DNA from 3 places in the Brucella intermedia LMG 3301 genome. Region 3 is predicted to be linked to each of the others. Evidence: riboswitches for the same ligand, from Rfam matches in the RefSeq annotation. Region 3 holds a riboswitch; each other region holds the start of a gene.

Region 1 (4,824 bases), on a different contig from region 3:
TTTGCGATAGCCGAAGCCGCGTGCGGTCGCTGCGAAAAGCAGGCCGGTGGACAGGGAAAAGCCGACAGTCTTCATCGTCAGCATCTGGAGGGCCAGACCGCCGATTATCCACGCCATCGGCGCGATTTCCTGATGCTCACGTTCGGGGAAGTCGCCGCGAAGCGCCTCGAACACGGTCCAGATCGCGAGGCCGAACAATCCGGCTGCGACGACATAGGGCACGGTTTTCGGGCCGACCGGGGAATAGCTCGTCACATCGTTGCCATAGGTTGTCGACCAGGCAATGGCGATGGCGACAGCTGCGAGAACGAGAGCGATGACGAGTGCGGCGAAGTCTGGCGCCGCCCTTTCGGGGCGGCGCTCTTCATGCTGGCCTGATCCTGTCATTTGACGAGACCGATTTCCTTGAGGATGGTTTCAGTCGCGGCAACGTCCTTGGCCAGTTGCTCCTTGAATGCCGGACCGGCAAGGTAGGTATCCGCCCAGCCCTTGTCCTTCAGCGCCTTCTGCCAGGATTCCGACTTCACCATCTTCTCGATATCGGCATTGATGGCAGCTTCCTGCTCGGCAGTGATGCCGGGAGCCGCGCCGACCATGCGCCAGTTCTGGATCGAAACGTCCACGCCGCCTTCCTTGAAGGTCGGTGCGTCGATGCCTTCCACGCGCTCGTCGCTCGAAATGCCGATGATGCGCAGCGTACCGGCCTTGATCTGCGATTCGAATTCACCGTAGCCGGAAATGCCGACGGTCACCTGATTGCCGAGAATGGCCGCCAGCGCCTCGCCGCCGCCAGAGAAGGCAATGTAGTTGACCTTGGTCGGATCGACGCCTGCGGCCTTGGCAAAAAGGCCTGCGGTGATGTGGTCTGTACCGCCTGCGGAGCCGCCGCCCCACGAAACCGAGCCCGGATCGGCCTTGAGCTTCGCGGCAAGGTCGCCAATGTTCTGGATGTCGGAAGAAGCCGGAACGACGATGGCTTCATATTCGCCGGTAAGGCGGGCAATCGGCGTGATCTGTTCCAGGGTAACCGGCGATTTGTTGGTCAGGATCGCGCCGACCATGACATAGCCGCCCACGATCAGCTGGCTCGGATCGCCCTTGTTCTGGTTCACGAACTGCGCAAGGCCGATGGTGCCGCCAGCGCCGGGAACGTTGATGACCTGCACGCTGCCGGAAATCTTTTCGTCCTGAAGTGCGCTTTGCATCGTGCGCGCTGTCTGGTCCCAGCCGCCGCCCGGAGCAGCAGGCGCAAGCACCTTGTAGTCTTCTGCGGAAGCAGAGCCTGCCATAGCCAACGCCGCTACCGACGTCAGGGCCAGAATAAATCTACGCATATGTCCTCCCAACGGAATATATTGCCGCCCTGCGGCGGACCTCCCCAAAGTCCCGCTTTCCTAGCGGGAGCAAACTACATGGAGATTAGCGAAAACAAATTCAATAGGCCAGCATATGCGACAATAGTTTGGCCGCAATTTAAGTGACACGCTTTCGAATCGCTTGAAGATCGCGCGCCGGAAATAGCCGTCGAGACCTGCTTGACGGCGGCAGCGGGCCAACGTAATAGTGTAACGACGGTTCCCCGACCGAGAGCGAAGGGGATTAATAGGGAACACGGTGAGGACGACCCGAAAAGGGGCCGAGACCGTGGCTGCCCCCGCAACTGTAAGCGGATTGCCGTTCATCCTCGTGACGTTGAAAGCGTCATGCCACTGCGCCGGAGAAACGCGGGAAGGCAGATGAACAGCAGATATTCGCGAGCCAGGAGACCTGCCGTCTAGTGTTGTCCATTGTCACGGGCGGGGATGCCCGGAGCAGGAGCCGGTTATGACAGTTTTCCGCGTCGCAGGACGCTTCCTTCCATCGTCATCGCATGATTTCGACATGTCCCCGGATATGCCTGTCCGTCTTTCGCGCGGGATTTTTTCCGCCGCCTGACAGGGCTCGTTTCTCTTATCATTTTCGGGGATTCCCATGAAAATTCCAGGCAATATGCCGTTTCGTGCCGCTCTCTGCGCGGTCGCATTTCTGGCAGCCGGTCCGGCTGCACAGGCAGCAGAAACGCAATATCCGCTGACGCTGAAAAACTGCGGCCGTGATGTCACCTTCAAGCAGGCGCCAAGCCGCGCCGTTGCGGTCGGGCAGAGCAGCGCAGAAAATTCTCTATAGCCTCGGTCTCGGCGACAAGCTTGTCGGGACGGCGGTCTGGTTCGGCCCTGTCCTCAAGGGTTTCGAGGAGGCCAACGCCAAGGTAAAGCGGCTCGCCGATAACGATCCCAGCTTTGAAAGCGTTCTGGCGGAAAAGCCGGAAATCGTGACGGCTGATTTTCAGTGGCATGTCGGGCCCACGGGCATTGTGGCAAAGCCGGGAACAATTCGAGGAGCTTGGCATTCCGGCCTACACGTCGCCATCCGATTGCGTCGGCAAGGATAATTCCGGTGGCGGCGACGGCGTTCGCACGGCAGCGTTCAAGATGGATATCGTCTATCAGGAAATCACCGAACTGGCGGAAATCTTCAACGTGCAGGACCGTGGCGAGAAACTCGTCGCCGACTTGAAGGCCCGCGAAGCAGCGGCGCGTGAGAAAATTTCGTCCAAAGGCGAAAATCTTTCTGCAGTCGTCTGGTTCTCCAGCACACAGGTTGACGCTGACCCCTATGTGGCGGGCAAGTTCGGTGCGCCCGCCTATATTCTTTCGGCGCTCGGCATCAGGAATGTGATCGACAGCGAGGAAGAATGGCCGACAGTCGGATGGGAGACGATCGCGAAATCGAGCCCGTCGATGATCGTTGCCGCAAAGCTGGATCGCCGCCGCTATCCGGCTGATGACATTGCCGTCAAGCGCCAGTTCCTCGACAATGATGCTGTCACGAAGCTGATGCCTGCGGTGAAGGACAAGCATGTCTTCGACATGGATGCGCAATCGATGAGCACATCGCTTCGCGTGATCGAGGGCATCGAAACGCTTGCCGCCGATATCGCCGCCTCGGACCTCGACAAGTGACGGCGCGGGCAACAGCAACAGGCTTGAAACGCAAGGGAAGGGCACGCTCCGGCGTGTCTTTCCTGGTCTTTTCCCTTGTCCTGCTTCTCGTCGCCCTTTGGCTTGGGGCTGCGATAGGCGAAACGGCGATACCGCTCGACGTGGTTGCCAAGACTGTGGCCAACCGGGTGTGGAACGCCGGATATGCGCTCGAACCCATCGATGAGGGCATCGTCTGGAGTTATCGCCTCAGCCGTGCCGTCATCGCCGCATGTTGCGGCGCGTCGCTGGCAATATCCGGCGTCATCCTGCAATCGCTGCTGCGAAATTCACTTGCCGATCCTTACATTCTTGGAATTTCTGCGGGTGCTTCGACCGGGGCTGTCGGCGTCGCCATTCTCGGCATCGGCGCTGGTGTGCTATCGCTTTCGCTGGGCGCTTTCATCGGAGCCATCGTTGCCTTCTGCCTTGTGTCCTTGCTGGCGCTGCGGGCAGGGCGGGGCAGCAGCGCGATCATCCTCGCCGGCATTGCCGGTTCACAGCTTTTCAATGCGCTGACATCATTCATCGTCACCAAGGCTGCAAATGCAGAACAGGCACGCGGCATCATGTTCTGGCTTTTGGGCAATCTTTCAGGCGTCCGCTGGCCGGACGTCATCCTTGCCCTGCCTGCCTGTCTGGTGGGCCTTGCCATCTGCCTGTGGCATTCACGGGCGCTGGATGCCTTTACCTTCGGAACGGAATCCGCAGCTTCGCTCGGCATACCGGTCCGGCGCGTCTATGCGGTGCTGATCGGCGTCAGCGCCATGATGACGGCGGTCATGGTTTCCATCGTCGGCTCTGTCGGGTTCATCGGGCTTGTCATTCCCCATGCCGCCCGAATGGTGGTCGGGGTTCGGCACGGCAGGCTGTTGCCTGCGGCGGCACTGATTGGAGCAATCTTCATGATCGTTGCCGATATCCTGTCGCGCATAATCATTCCGGGCCAGGTGCTTCCGATTGGCGTCATCACGGCATTGTTCGGTGCGCCCGCCTTCGCCCTCCTGCTCGGACAAAGAAGGGCGTCGTCATGATCCTTTCGGCACGCAATGTCGGCTGGTCGGCGGGCAATGTCGAGATTTTGCGCAATGTTTCGCTAAACGTGGCGGAAGGTGAATTTCTTGGCATCATCGGGCCGAACGGATCGGGAAAGACCAGTTTTCTGTCCCTGCTTTCCGGCGTGCGCCGGTGCCGTGTCGGCGAAGTGAACCTTTGCGGTGCGCCCATCGGCAGTTTCAGCCGTCGCGAGATCGCACGCCGGCTGGCGCTGGTCGAGCAGCAGGCGGGCACCACGGAACGCATCACGGCGCGTCAGGCGGTTGAACTGGGGCGGACGCCTTATCTGGGCGCGCTGTCGCCATGGTCGGCGGAAGATGATGCAATCGTTGATCAGGCGCTGGCCAATGTCGATATGGGGCATCTGGCCGACCGCTACTGGCACACGCTTTCGGGCGGGGAGCGGCAGCGACTGCACATAGCCCGCGCTCTGGCGCAGGAACCACGGATATTGCTGCTGGACGAGCCGACCAATCATCTCGACATCGGACACCAGATCGGGCTGCTCGATCTTGTCAGCCGGCAGAAACTGACGGTCGTGGCTGCCTTGCACGACCTTAACCACGCCGCGATGTTCTGCGACCGTATCGCGGTCATGGACCGGGGAAATCTCGTCGCGCTGGGCACGCCCCGCGAGGTGTTGCGGGCAGAGCGCATCGCCGAGGTCTTCGGCATAGAAGTCGACGTCGAGCACACGGGCATCGACGGGTGCCATATCCGCTATCGAGCGCCGGACCGACGTTCTGTG
Region 2 (4,824 bases), on a different contig from region 3:
ATATTCATGATCGCCATCATCGCAGTCGTGGACCGCGACGCCAAGGCACGTCTCCTGCCGCGCCGCTCGTTCAGCCTGTCGACACCGCTCGGCGCTCTTTACCTTACGATCGCGCTTCTGATGCTCAGCATGCAGCCCGAAATATACGTGCCTTATCTGCTGCAGCACCTGCATGGCCAGTCTCCGCTCTGGGCAGGATATCTGGCGGCACTTATGGCAATCGGCTGGACGGTGGCATCCTTCCTCAGTTCCAGATGGCAGGAGAAGGGGGGCGACAGGCTTGTCGTTGCCGGACCCGTTCTCGCGCTTGCCGGTCTTGTCCTGCTCGCCATATTTCTCCCGATCCATGGCAACGGCAACTGGTCGCTGCTCGCGCCCGTCTGCCTTGGGCTCATCCTGATCGGTTTCGGGATTGGCCTTGCCTGGCCCAGCCTCGTTACCCGCGTCTATCAGAGCGCTCCCCTGACCGAGCAGGATCTCGCAGCGGGTGGAATGACGACCGTACAGCTCTTCGCCATAGCCTTCGGAACGGCGTGCGCGGGGATGGTTGCCAATTTTGCCGGTATTGCCGTGCCGGGAGGTGTGGAGGGCGCGGCAAATGCCTCGCTCTGGCTGTCGGTGATATTCGCGCTCGCGCCAGCAATTGCCGTGGCAGTCGCATTCAAGGTTATCCGTATCACGGGCGGAAAGGGCTGACCGATGCCGCGTTTCATCGCCAACATCCTCGATTCCCGTGCCAGCCTTTTGCTGGCGCGGGTGGTCCTTACCTTCGTTTTCTGGTCGAGTGGGCTGGCCAAGCTCTTCGACTTCGGCGCCAATGCTGCGGAAATGGAAAGCTTTGGTCTTCATCCGGGCTGGCTGTTCAACAGCGCAACTCTGCTTTTGCAGATTGGCGGATCGCTGATGATCATCTTCAATCGCGGAACCTGGCTGGCTTGTGGCGCGCTTGCCGTCTTTACGATCCTGACCATTCCCGTTGCCCACCCGTTCTGGGCGAAGGAAGGAGAAGAAGCTTTCCGGGATATGACGGTGGCGCTGGAGCACATATCGCTGATCGGCGGTCTCGCTCTCGCTGCAATTCTATCGCGCAAGGTCTAAACCACTGGACGCACTGATTGCCCTGCCTGTACCTTGCCTGTCGTCGGATCGATAGGCAGGGGAGGGCCTGGCATGGACGTGACGATCATAACGGGAGCATCGGATGGTATCGGCGCTGAAACCGCGCGGCAGATCGCCCAGCGCGACCGTGCCAGTGCTGCTCTGGTGCTCGCTGCGCGCAATGTGGACAAGCTGGAGAGGCTTGCCGCCGAATTGCGGCAACTGGGCAGCTCGGCCCTTGTGATACCCACCGACGTTAAGGATCGCGCTGCCTGCATCGCCCTGATCGACAAGGCGGTTTCCGCCTATGGCCGCATCGATACGCTGATCGTGAATGCGGGCATGTCGGCCCATGCCAATTTCGCCGAAATCAAGCCGGATGATCTCGATTGGATGCATGACCTGATGGAGTTGAACTATTGGGGCAGCGTCTGGCCTATCCATGCCGCACTTCCATATCTCGCTGCCAGCAGGGGGCGGATCGTCGCTGTCTCATCCGTGGCCGGATTCATCGGCGTGCCGGGGCGTACGGCCTATAGCGGAACGAAGTTCGCCCTCTCAGGCTTCTGCGAGGCGCTTCGCGCCGAACTGACCCCCAGCGGCATTTCCGTGACAATCGTCTATCCGGGTGTCGTCAAAACCGACATTCGCAAAGTAGGCTATGGCGCAAGCGGTGCCGCTCTTGGAACGAGCGGCGTGCGCGAGGATGACATGATGCCGGTCGAGGAAGCCGTGCGGCTGATGCTGGCGGGTGTCCAGGCGCGCAAACGCGAAGTGTTGATGACCAGGCAGATGCGGCTGGGGCGGTGGTTGAAGCTTATAGCTCCCGCTCTGGTGGACCGCATGGCGCTCAAGGCTATCAAGCCGGAATTCAGGCCGAAACCGATCACGCCCGCTAAATAGGCAGCGACAATGCCCGCTATTGAGGGGCGCGCTCGAACGACCCCGCTAATTTTCATGCCTTGTCACCAACTATCCGTTGACGAGTTTTTAACTTCGACTACTATATATAGTGTTCTAGGTTCTTTCGATTCGTCGGATCGAAAGCTAAGACGGGAATCCGGTGCGTTTCATCCATGATGGATGCGACAATGCCGGAGCTGCCCCCGCAACTGTAAGCGGAGAGTTCTGTCCATCACGTCACTGGCTCAGGCTGGGAAGGCGGGCAGAATGTTGATCCGTGAGCCAGGAGACCTGCCTTGAACGAGTACGTCCACGGGCGGGGTGTCCGGTTGGCGCGCAATCTTGTATGGCAAGCTTTGCCTTGCCGGTTGCTGCCTCGAACTTCCCGCTTTGTTTTTACGCATTCCCCGGCAAAACCGCTTTGCACTTTTGCTGGGATTTAGCTTCGGGGTGAAGTCCATGTTCAGTCTATTCAGTTTCAGTTCCGGTCCTCCCTTCCAGGGATAGTTTGTGCGGTCAGGCTGCTTGTTGGTGCGGCTGGCCTTTCCCCTGTCATGTGCCTTTCAACGCGCATTTCGCGATGCGCGAACGGCTTTTTGCGTCCTTCCAGGGCATTCCCTGTTTTTTCATGAACCGTTGGAAATGCTCTGTCTGTTTGTCTTGTCGCGCATCTCATCCGAAACGGGTTCCCACTTTTCGGGATGCGCTCTAACCAGCGAGAAAAAAATGAACGTCACCGTTTACAGCAAGCCCGCCTGCGTCCAGTGCACCGCCACCACGCGCGCCCTCGATCGTCAGGGCATCGAATATGAAGTCATCGATATTTCTGCCGATGCGGACGCCTTCGATCTCGTGAAGGGCATGGGCTACCGCCAGGTGCCGGTGGTTGTGGCAGGCGAATCCCATTGGGCGGGCTTCCGGCCCGATATGATCAGCTCTCTAGCCTGAGGCCTGTGGTCACATGAGCCTGATCGTCTATTTCTCCAGCCGGTCGGAAAATACGCACCGGTTCGTTGAACGGCTTGGAATGCGGTCAAACCGTATCCCGATGGACGGTTCAGGCGGATTGCAGGTGCGCGAGCCCTTTGTGCTCGTCACGCCCACATATGGCGGCGGCGGTTCCAAGGGCGCTGTCCCCAAGGCTGTGATCCGCTTTCTCAACGACGAGAGCAATCGCTCTTTCATCCGCGGCGTGATCGCCGCGGGAAACAGCAATTTCGGCGAGGCTTTCTGTATCGCCGGCAACATTATCTCCGCCAAATGTCGGGTTCCCTACCTCTACCGCTTCGAGCTTCTGGGAACCGACGAGGACATTGGCAATGTCAAAAACGGGATGGAACAATTTTGGACACGGCAGACACAACCCTGATACGGGAGCGAGAAGCTCGGCCCTTGGTGCAGGATGGACTGCAAACGGCGGGCTCCAGCAGCAAACCGTCAAAATCCACCGACGGGCTGGATTATCATGCGCTCAACGCAATGCTGAATCTTTATGACGACGAGGGAAAAATCCAGCTTGACCGCGACCGGCAGGCGGCGCGCCAATATTTCCTCCAGCACGTGAACCAGAACACGGTCTTTTTCCATAACCTTCGGGAAAAGCTAGATTATCTGGTGAGCGAAGGCTATTATGAGCAGGAAGTGCTGGATCAGTATTCCTTCAACTTCGTGCGCGATCTTTTCGACGAAGCCTATGCGAAGAAATTTCGCTTCCCGACATTTCTCGGCGCGTTCAAATATTACACCAGCTACACGCTGAAAACATTCGACGGGAAGCGATATCTGGAGCGCTATGAAGACCGCGTCTGCATGGTGGCGCTGGCGCTGGCGCGTGGCAATGAGCAACTCGCACGCGATCTGATGGAGGAGATTATCTCGGGACGCTACCAGCCTGCGACGCCGACTTTCCTCAATGCAGGCAAGAAGCAGCGCGGTGAGCTCGTTTCCTGTTTTCTGCTGCGGGTCGAGGACAATATGGAGTCCATCGGGCGCTCCATCAATTCGGCTTTGCAATTGTCGAAGCGGGGCGGGGGAGTGGCCCTGAGCCTTACCAATATTCGCGAGGCGGGGGCACCCATCAAGCAGATCCAGAACCAGTCATCCGGCATCATTCCGGTGATGAAGCTTCTTGAAGATTCCTTTTCCTACGCCAACCAGCTTGGCGCACGGCAGGGCGCGGGCGCGGTTTATCTGCATGCGCATCACCCGGACATCATGCGGTTTCTCGATACGAAGCGCGAAAATGCCGACGAGAAAATCCGCATCAAAACACTGTCGCTCGGCGTCGTCATTCCGGACATCACCTTCGAACTGGCGAAGAATAACGAGGATATGTACCTCTTCTCGCCCTATGATGTGGAGCGGGTTTACGGCATGCCGCTGACCGAGATTTCGGTCAGCGAAAAATACCGTGAAATGGTCGATGATGCACGCATTGCCAAGAAGAAGATCAATGCCCGCGAGTTCTTTCAGGTGCTGGCGGAAATCCAGTTTGAATCCGGTTATCCCTATATCATGTTCGAGGACACGGTGAACCGCGCCAACCCGATCGACGGGCGCATCACCATGAGCAATCTATGCTCGGAAATCCTTCAGGTGAGCGAGGCGAGCGTTTTCCGCGAAGACCTGTCCTATGATTATCTCGGCAAGGATATTTCGTGCAATCTCGGTTCGCTCAACATTGCAGCAGCAATGGACTCGTCCGATTTCGGCAAGACCATCGAGACCTCCATCCGGTCCCTGACTGCCGTTTCCGATATGAGCCATATCGGCTCCGTGCCGTCGGTCGCCCGCGGCAATGATGAAAGCCATGCCATCGGCCTC
Region 3 (4,824 bases):
GGCGAAGGCTCGCGCCATATCCTGAATGGCAAGCTGATCTTCGTTCAGTTCGAACTGATTCTGGTCGGCAGCATCCATGGTTTCCTCCCTGTAGCACCGTACCCCTCCGCCGAACTAGATCATAACCGGGTGAGGCTGCCAACGCTCCATTGGAATAATGTTGCTCACATTTGTAATAAACTGATGCGCATTTTTGCATAGAAGGTGGCCGAACGGCATGCCGTTGCCAGCGCCTCGAGTTTAAGCTACGCACCTTTCCATGGCACGCGCAATCATGTTTCAAGGTACGGGTTCGGACGTCGGCAAAAGTGTTCTTGTTGCCGGATTATGCCGCGTTGCACGCAATCGCGGTCTCAAAGTCAGACCGTTCAAGCCGCAGAACATGTCCAACAATGCGGCAGTCAGCGATGATGGCGGAGAAATCGGCAGGGCGCAGTGGCTGCAGGCTCTGGCTTGCGGAGTACCGTCGTCCGTCCATATGAACCCGGTGCTCCTGAAGCCGCAGACCGACATGGGCAGCCAGGTCGTCGTACAGGGGCAGGTGCGAGGCGAGGCGCGCGGGCGCTATTATCAGGAATTGAAACCGCAGCTCATGGCAGCGGTCATGGAATCATTCGCTCATGTCAGCGAAGGCGCAGACCTTGTGCTGGTGGAGGGGGCTGGATCACCTGCCGAGATCAATCTGCGTGCTGGTGATATCGCCAATATGGGATTCGCTACGCAGGCCGATGTTCCGGTCGTTCTCGTCGGCGATATAGACAGGGGCGGAGTGATCGCTTCTCTTGTAGGGACGCACACCATTCTTTCCGAACAGGATCGCGCGATGGTTCGCGGGTTCCTGATAAACAAGTTCCGGGGCGATATTTCGCTTTTTGATGACGGGCTGGCCGCGATTACCAGGTTTACCGGCTGGCGTTCATTTGGGCTGGTGCCTTGGCTGAAAGCAGTGTCGCGATTGCCTGCCGAGGACTCGGTTGTTCTTGAACGTGCTGTGGCCGGGCACAAGAAGGCGCTTGTGGTCGCGGTGCCGATGTTGCCGCGCATCGCGAATTTCGATGACCTCGATCCGCTGAAAGCTGAGCCGGATGTGGAAGTGGTCATGGTGCCGCTCGGTTCGAGTATTCCCGCCAATGCGGGTCTCGTCATTCTGCCCGGAACCAAGTCTACGATAGCTGATCTGATGGCGCTTCGGGACAATGGCTGGGATCGGCAGTTGTCCGCCCATGTGAGACGGGGTGGTCACGTGCTGGGTATCTGTGGTGGATTTCAGATGCTTGGTCGCCACATCAGCGATCCTGCTGGTATCGAAGGGCATGTGCGCGACATCGATGGCCTCGGATTTCTCGATATAGAAACGGTGATGGCGCCTGAAAAAGTGGTCCGCAATGTGCAAGCGACTTCTTGTCTGCACAATGTACCGCTGGAGGGCTACGAAATCCATATCGGTCGCACGACCGGACCGGATATGGCGCGGCCTTTCGCCCGGTTAGCTGAGCATCACGATGGCGCGATATCGCTGGATGGCCGGATTATGGGAACCTATCTCCATGGTGTTTTCAATGCGGACGAATTTCGGCGAAAATTTCTGGAGAGGCTTGGTGTGCGAAGCAGTTCGGTAAACTATCGCGTCGGCGTCGAAGATGCATTGAATGAGCTGGCCGAAGGACTGGAAGAATGTCTCAATATCGACGCGTTGTTTAATTTGAAATGAGATTGCAGATATTCTGCCGCGATTGACGCCGGTGGGGCGAAAGCCTAATATCAAACCATGCAATAGGTTTTTGTCGGGACGAAACCCGGCGATACCAAAAAGGGAATGCGACGGACGGACCCAATCCGGGCGTCTTTATCGCAGCCGACCCCGCGACTGTAGAGCGGAGAGGGATGAGGCAAACCGGATAACCGGTAACCACTGGAGGCAAAAGGCCTCTGGGAAGGTAGCTTCAATCCCCGCGACCCGTGAGCCAGGAGACCTGCCTGTTGCGTGAGGCATTGAGCCCGCACCCCATGGGAGGTTTTTCCCTGCTGCCTGCACGGAGGTTGTCATGGCTGCACGTACTCAGAATTCTGTTTCCAGCACACTCGCAATGCCGCTCGCTGCCCGTCTGGGCACGGCTGTTGTTTCGCTGCTTCTTGGCGCGTTCCTGATTTACGGCGTAGGGCTTGCCCATTCCGATACGCTGCACGATTCGGCACACGATACGCGCCATTCCTATGGTTTTCCCTGCCACTGAGCAGTCGAATAGCTGTCAGAATTGAAGTTGAGCAAAGCTTGATGGTGGACGGCCATCAGCGCGGAATTGCTATTGGGGACAGAAATGTTGATCCGTTATTTGCTGGCGACGCTCGCCGCCGGTCTTCTGGCCGGGTTGCTGGTTACGCCTGCCATGTATCTGAAAACAGTGCCTTTGATCCTGCAGGCTGAAACTTTCGAAGGAACTGGTGGTGGCCATAGCCACGGCGAGGCCGCACCGCATGATCATGGCGCTGTTACCTTAGATGCCGAAGAGGAAGGTGCCGAACTGCCGTTCGGACGATTGGGTAACACGATCCTTGCCAATCTTGTTGCGGGGGCTGGCTTTGCCCTGCTGCTTGGCGGCGTGGCGTTGCTGCTCGGACGTCGTATTACCGTGCAGAATGGCATTTATTGGGGCGTTGCAGGCTTCTTCGCGGTGGCATTTCTGCCTGCGTTGGGGCTCTCGCCGGAGTTGCCGGCAATGCCTGCGGCCGATCTGGCAGAGCGGCAGCTCTGGTGGATTGCTGCCGTGGTGCTGAGCGGTCTCGGTATATATCTCGTCGTGTTGCGTCAGGAAATTTGGGCGAAAATCCTGGGGCTGGTTCTGATCGCTGCGCCACAGCTCTATGGAGCACCGCATCCGGAAGATATCTCGTCTCCCGTTCCCGCGCTGCTTGCGTCGCAATATGCGGTCGCCTCGCTGGCGACCAACTTGTTCATGTGGGCGGTGATCGGCCTCGCGCTCGGCGGGTTCATCCAGCATTATGCATCGTCCGAGATTGAGGGCTGACGAAAATGGCTTCGCCGGGAAAATCGGTTCTGGTCCTTGGCGGAGCCCGTTCGGGTAAGTCGTCCTATGCCGAGAAAATGGCGCAGTCCTCGGGGCTGCAGCCGCTCTATCTTGCAACAGGGCGCGCCTTCGACGACGAAATGGAAAACCGCATTGCCATTCATCGGGACCGACGTGGATCCGACTGGCAGACAGTAGAAGAGCCGCTCGATCTCGTCAGTGCACTCACGCTGCATGTTGCCGTAGACCGGTTCGTGCTGGTCGATTGCCTGACCCTGTGGCTGACCAATCTGATGATGGCCGAGCGCGACATAGCGGCAGAGACGGCAGGACTTGTCGCCATGCTGCCTAACCTCGCGGGGTCTGTGGTTTTTGTTTCGAACGAAGTTGGGTTTGGAATCGTGCCGGAAAATCGCATGGCACGGGAATTTCGCGACCACGCAGGCTTTCTGCATCAGGCAGTGGCCGCGGTTGCGGATGAAGTTTATTTGATAGCGGCAGGGTTGCCGCTGAAGATGAAGGGATAAATCAATGCAGGGACAGAAAATTCCCGCAACTGTTATCACGGGTTTTCTTGGGTCGGGCAAAACGACGATGATCCGCAACCTGCTGGAAAACGCCAACGGAAAACGCATTGCATTGATCATCAATGAGTTCGGTGATCTCGGGGTCGATGGCGGTATTCTGAAAGGCTGCGGTATCGAGACCTGTCGCGAGGAAGATGTGATCGAGCTCAACAATGGCTGCATCTGCTGCACTGTTGCCGATGATTTCATCCCGACCATGACCAAGCTTCTGGATCGCGCTGATCGCCCCGATCATATCGTGATCGAAACCTCCGGCCTTGCCTTGCCGCAGCCGCTGGTCGCGGCTTTCAACTGGCCGGAGATCAAGACGCAGGTGACTGTCGATGGCGTGGTGACGGTGATCGATGCCGCAGCTGTTGCCGAAGGTCGTTTCGCTGATGACCACGACAAGGTTGATGCCCAGCGGGCAGCGGACGAATCCCTTGATCATGAAAGCCCCTTGGAGGAACTTTTTGAGGATCAGATTCATGCAGCCGACCTTATCGTTCTCAACAAGGCCGATCTGATCGATTCATCAAGACTGGAAGGCGTCAAGGCCGATGTCGCCGAGCGTTCGCCCCGCCGCGTGAATATGGTTCCTGCGAGCTTCGGCAAGCTTGGCGCCGATGTTCTGCTCGGTCTTGGTGTCGGCACTGAAGACGATATCGCCAACCGCAAGTCTCACCATGAAATCCATCATGCAGATGGACACGAGCACGATCACGACGAATTCGAGAGTTTTGTGGTTGAAGCGGGTTCTGTCGCTGATCCCAAGCTATTTGCGGATAAGCTGAAAGCGGTTATCGCGGAACATGACATTCTTCGTCTGAAGGGCTTTGTCGATGTGCCGGGCAAACCGATGCGTCTGGTTGTGCAAGCAGTCGGCCCGCGCATCGAGCATTATTTCGACCGTCCATGGGGCAAGGATGAGGCGCGCTCCACGCGACTGGTCGTGATCGGGTTGCATGACATTGATGAGGCGGCCATCGCCAAGGCAGTGAAAGACGCCGGCTGACCGATGCATCTTCTCCTTGCACAGAAAGGAACAATCAGCGACGGCAATGAGGCCGTCGATCTCGGCCAGACGCCGGGAGAGATATTGTTCCTTTCCGCCGCCGATACGGAACTGGCCAGTCTGGCGCAGGCGCACAGGCTCGCGCCGGATTTGCCGAGTTTGCGGCTGGCCAATTTCCTGACCCTCACTCATCCCATGTCGGTGGATGCCTATGTGG

The links. A riboswitch is a leader RNA that binds a small molecule or an ion and turns the genes downstream of it on or off. The one in region 3 is predicted to bind cobalamin.
Positions count from the first base shown of each region.
Region 1: another riboswitch for cobalamin. It lies ahead of OINT_RS17240 (ABC transporter substrate-binding protein); the one in region 3 lies ahead of OINT_RS07170 (CbtB domain-containing protein).
Region 2: another riboswitch for cobalamin. It lies ahead of nrdH (glutaredoxin-like protein NrdH); the one in region 3 lies ahead of OINT_RS07170 (CbtB domain-containing protein).

Region 1 covers NZ_ACQA01000002.1:1,040,351-1,045,174, reverse strand. Annotated here, with positions in the region: gene OINT_RS17250 (tripartite tricarboxylate transporter TctB family protein) at 1-387, opposite strand, end outside; gene OINT_RS17245 (Bug family tripartite tricarboxylate transporter substrate binding protein) at 384-1,334, opposite strand; cobalamin riboswitch at 1,556-1,789, shown strand; partial or broken gene OINT_RS17240 (ABC transporter substrate-binding protein) at 1,972-3,002, shown strand; gene OINT_RS17235 (FecCD family ABC transporter permease) at 2,999-4,054, shown strand; gene OINT_RS17230 (ABC transporter ATP-binding protein) at 4,051-4,824, shown strand, end outside.
Region 2 covers NZ_ACQA01000002.1:243,886-248,709, forward strand. Annotated here, with positions in the region: gene OINT_RS13625 (MFS transporter) at 1-696, shown strand, start outside; gene OINT_RS13630 (DoxX family protein) at 700-1,098, shown strand; gene OINT_RS13635 (SDR family oxidoreductase) at 1,171-2,001, shown strand; cobalamin riboswitch at 2,101-2,314, shown strand; gene nrdH (glutaredoxin-like protein NrdH) at 2,728-2,949, shown strand; gene nrdI (class Ib ribonucleoside-diphosphate reductase assembly flavoprotein NrdI) at 2,963-3,370, shown strand; gene nrdE (class 1b ribonucleoside-diphosphate reductase subunit alpha) at 3,346-4,824, shown strand, end outside.
Region 3 covers NZ_ACQA01000001.1:1,490,912-1,495,735, reverse strand. Annotated here, with positions in the region: gene OINT_RS07180 (isobutyryl-CoA dehydrogenase) at 1-78, opposite strand, end outside; gene OINT_RS07175 (cobyric acid synthase) at 260-1,711, shown strand; cobalamin riboswitch at 1,759-1,995, shown strand; gene OINT_RS07170 (CbtB domain-containing protein) at 2,046-2,234, shown strand; gene OINT_RS07165 (CbtA family protein) at 2,319-3,026, shown strand; gene cobU (bifunctional adenosylcobinamide kinase/adenosylcobinamide-phosphate guanylyltransferase) at 3,032-3,553, shown strand; gene cobW (cobalamin biosynthesis protein CobW) at 3,558-4,607, shown strand; gene cobN (cobaltochelatase subunit CobN) at 4,611-4,824, shown strand, end outside.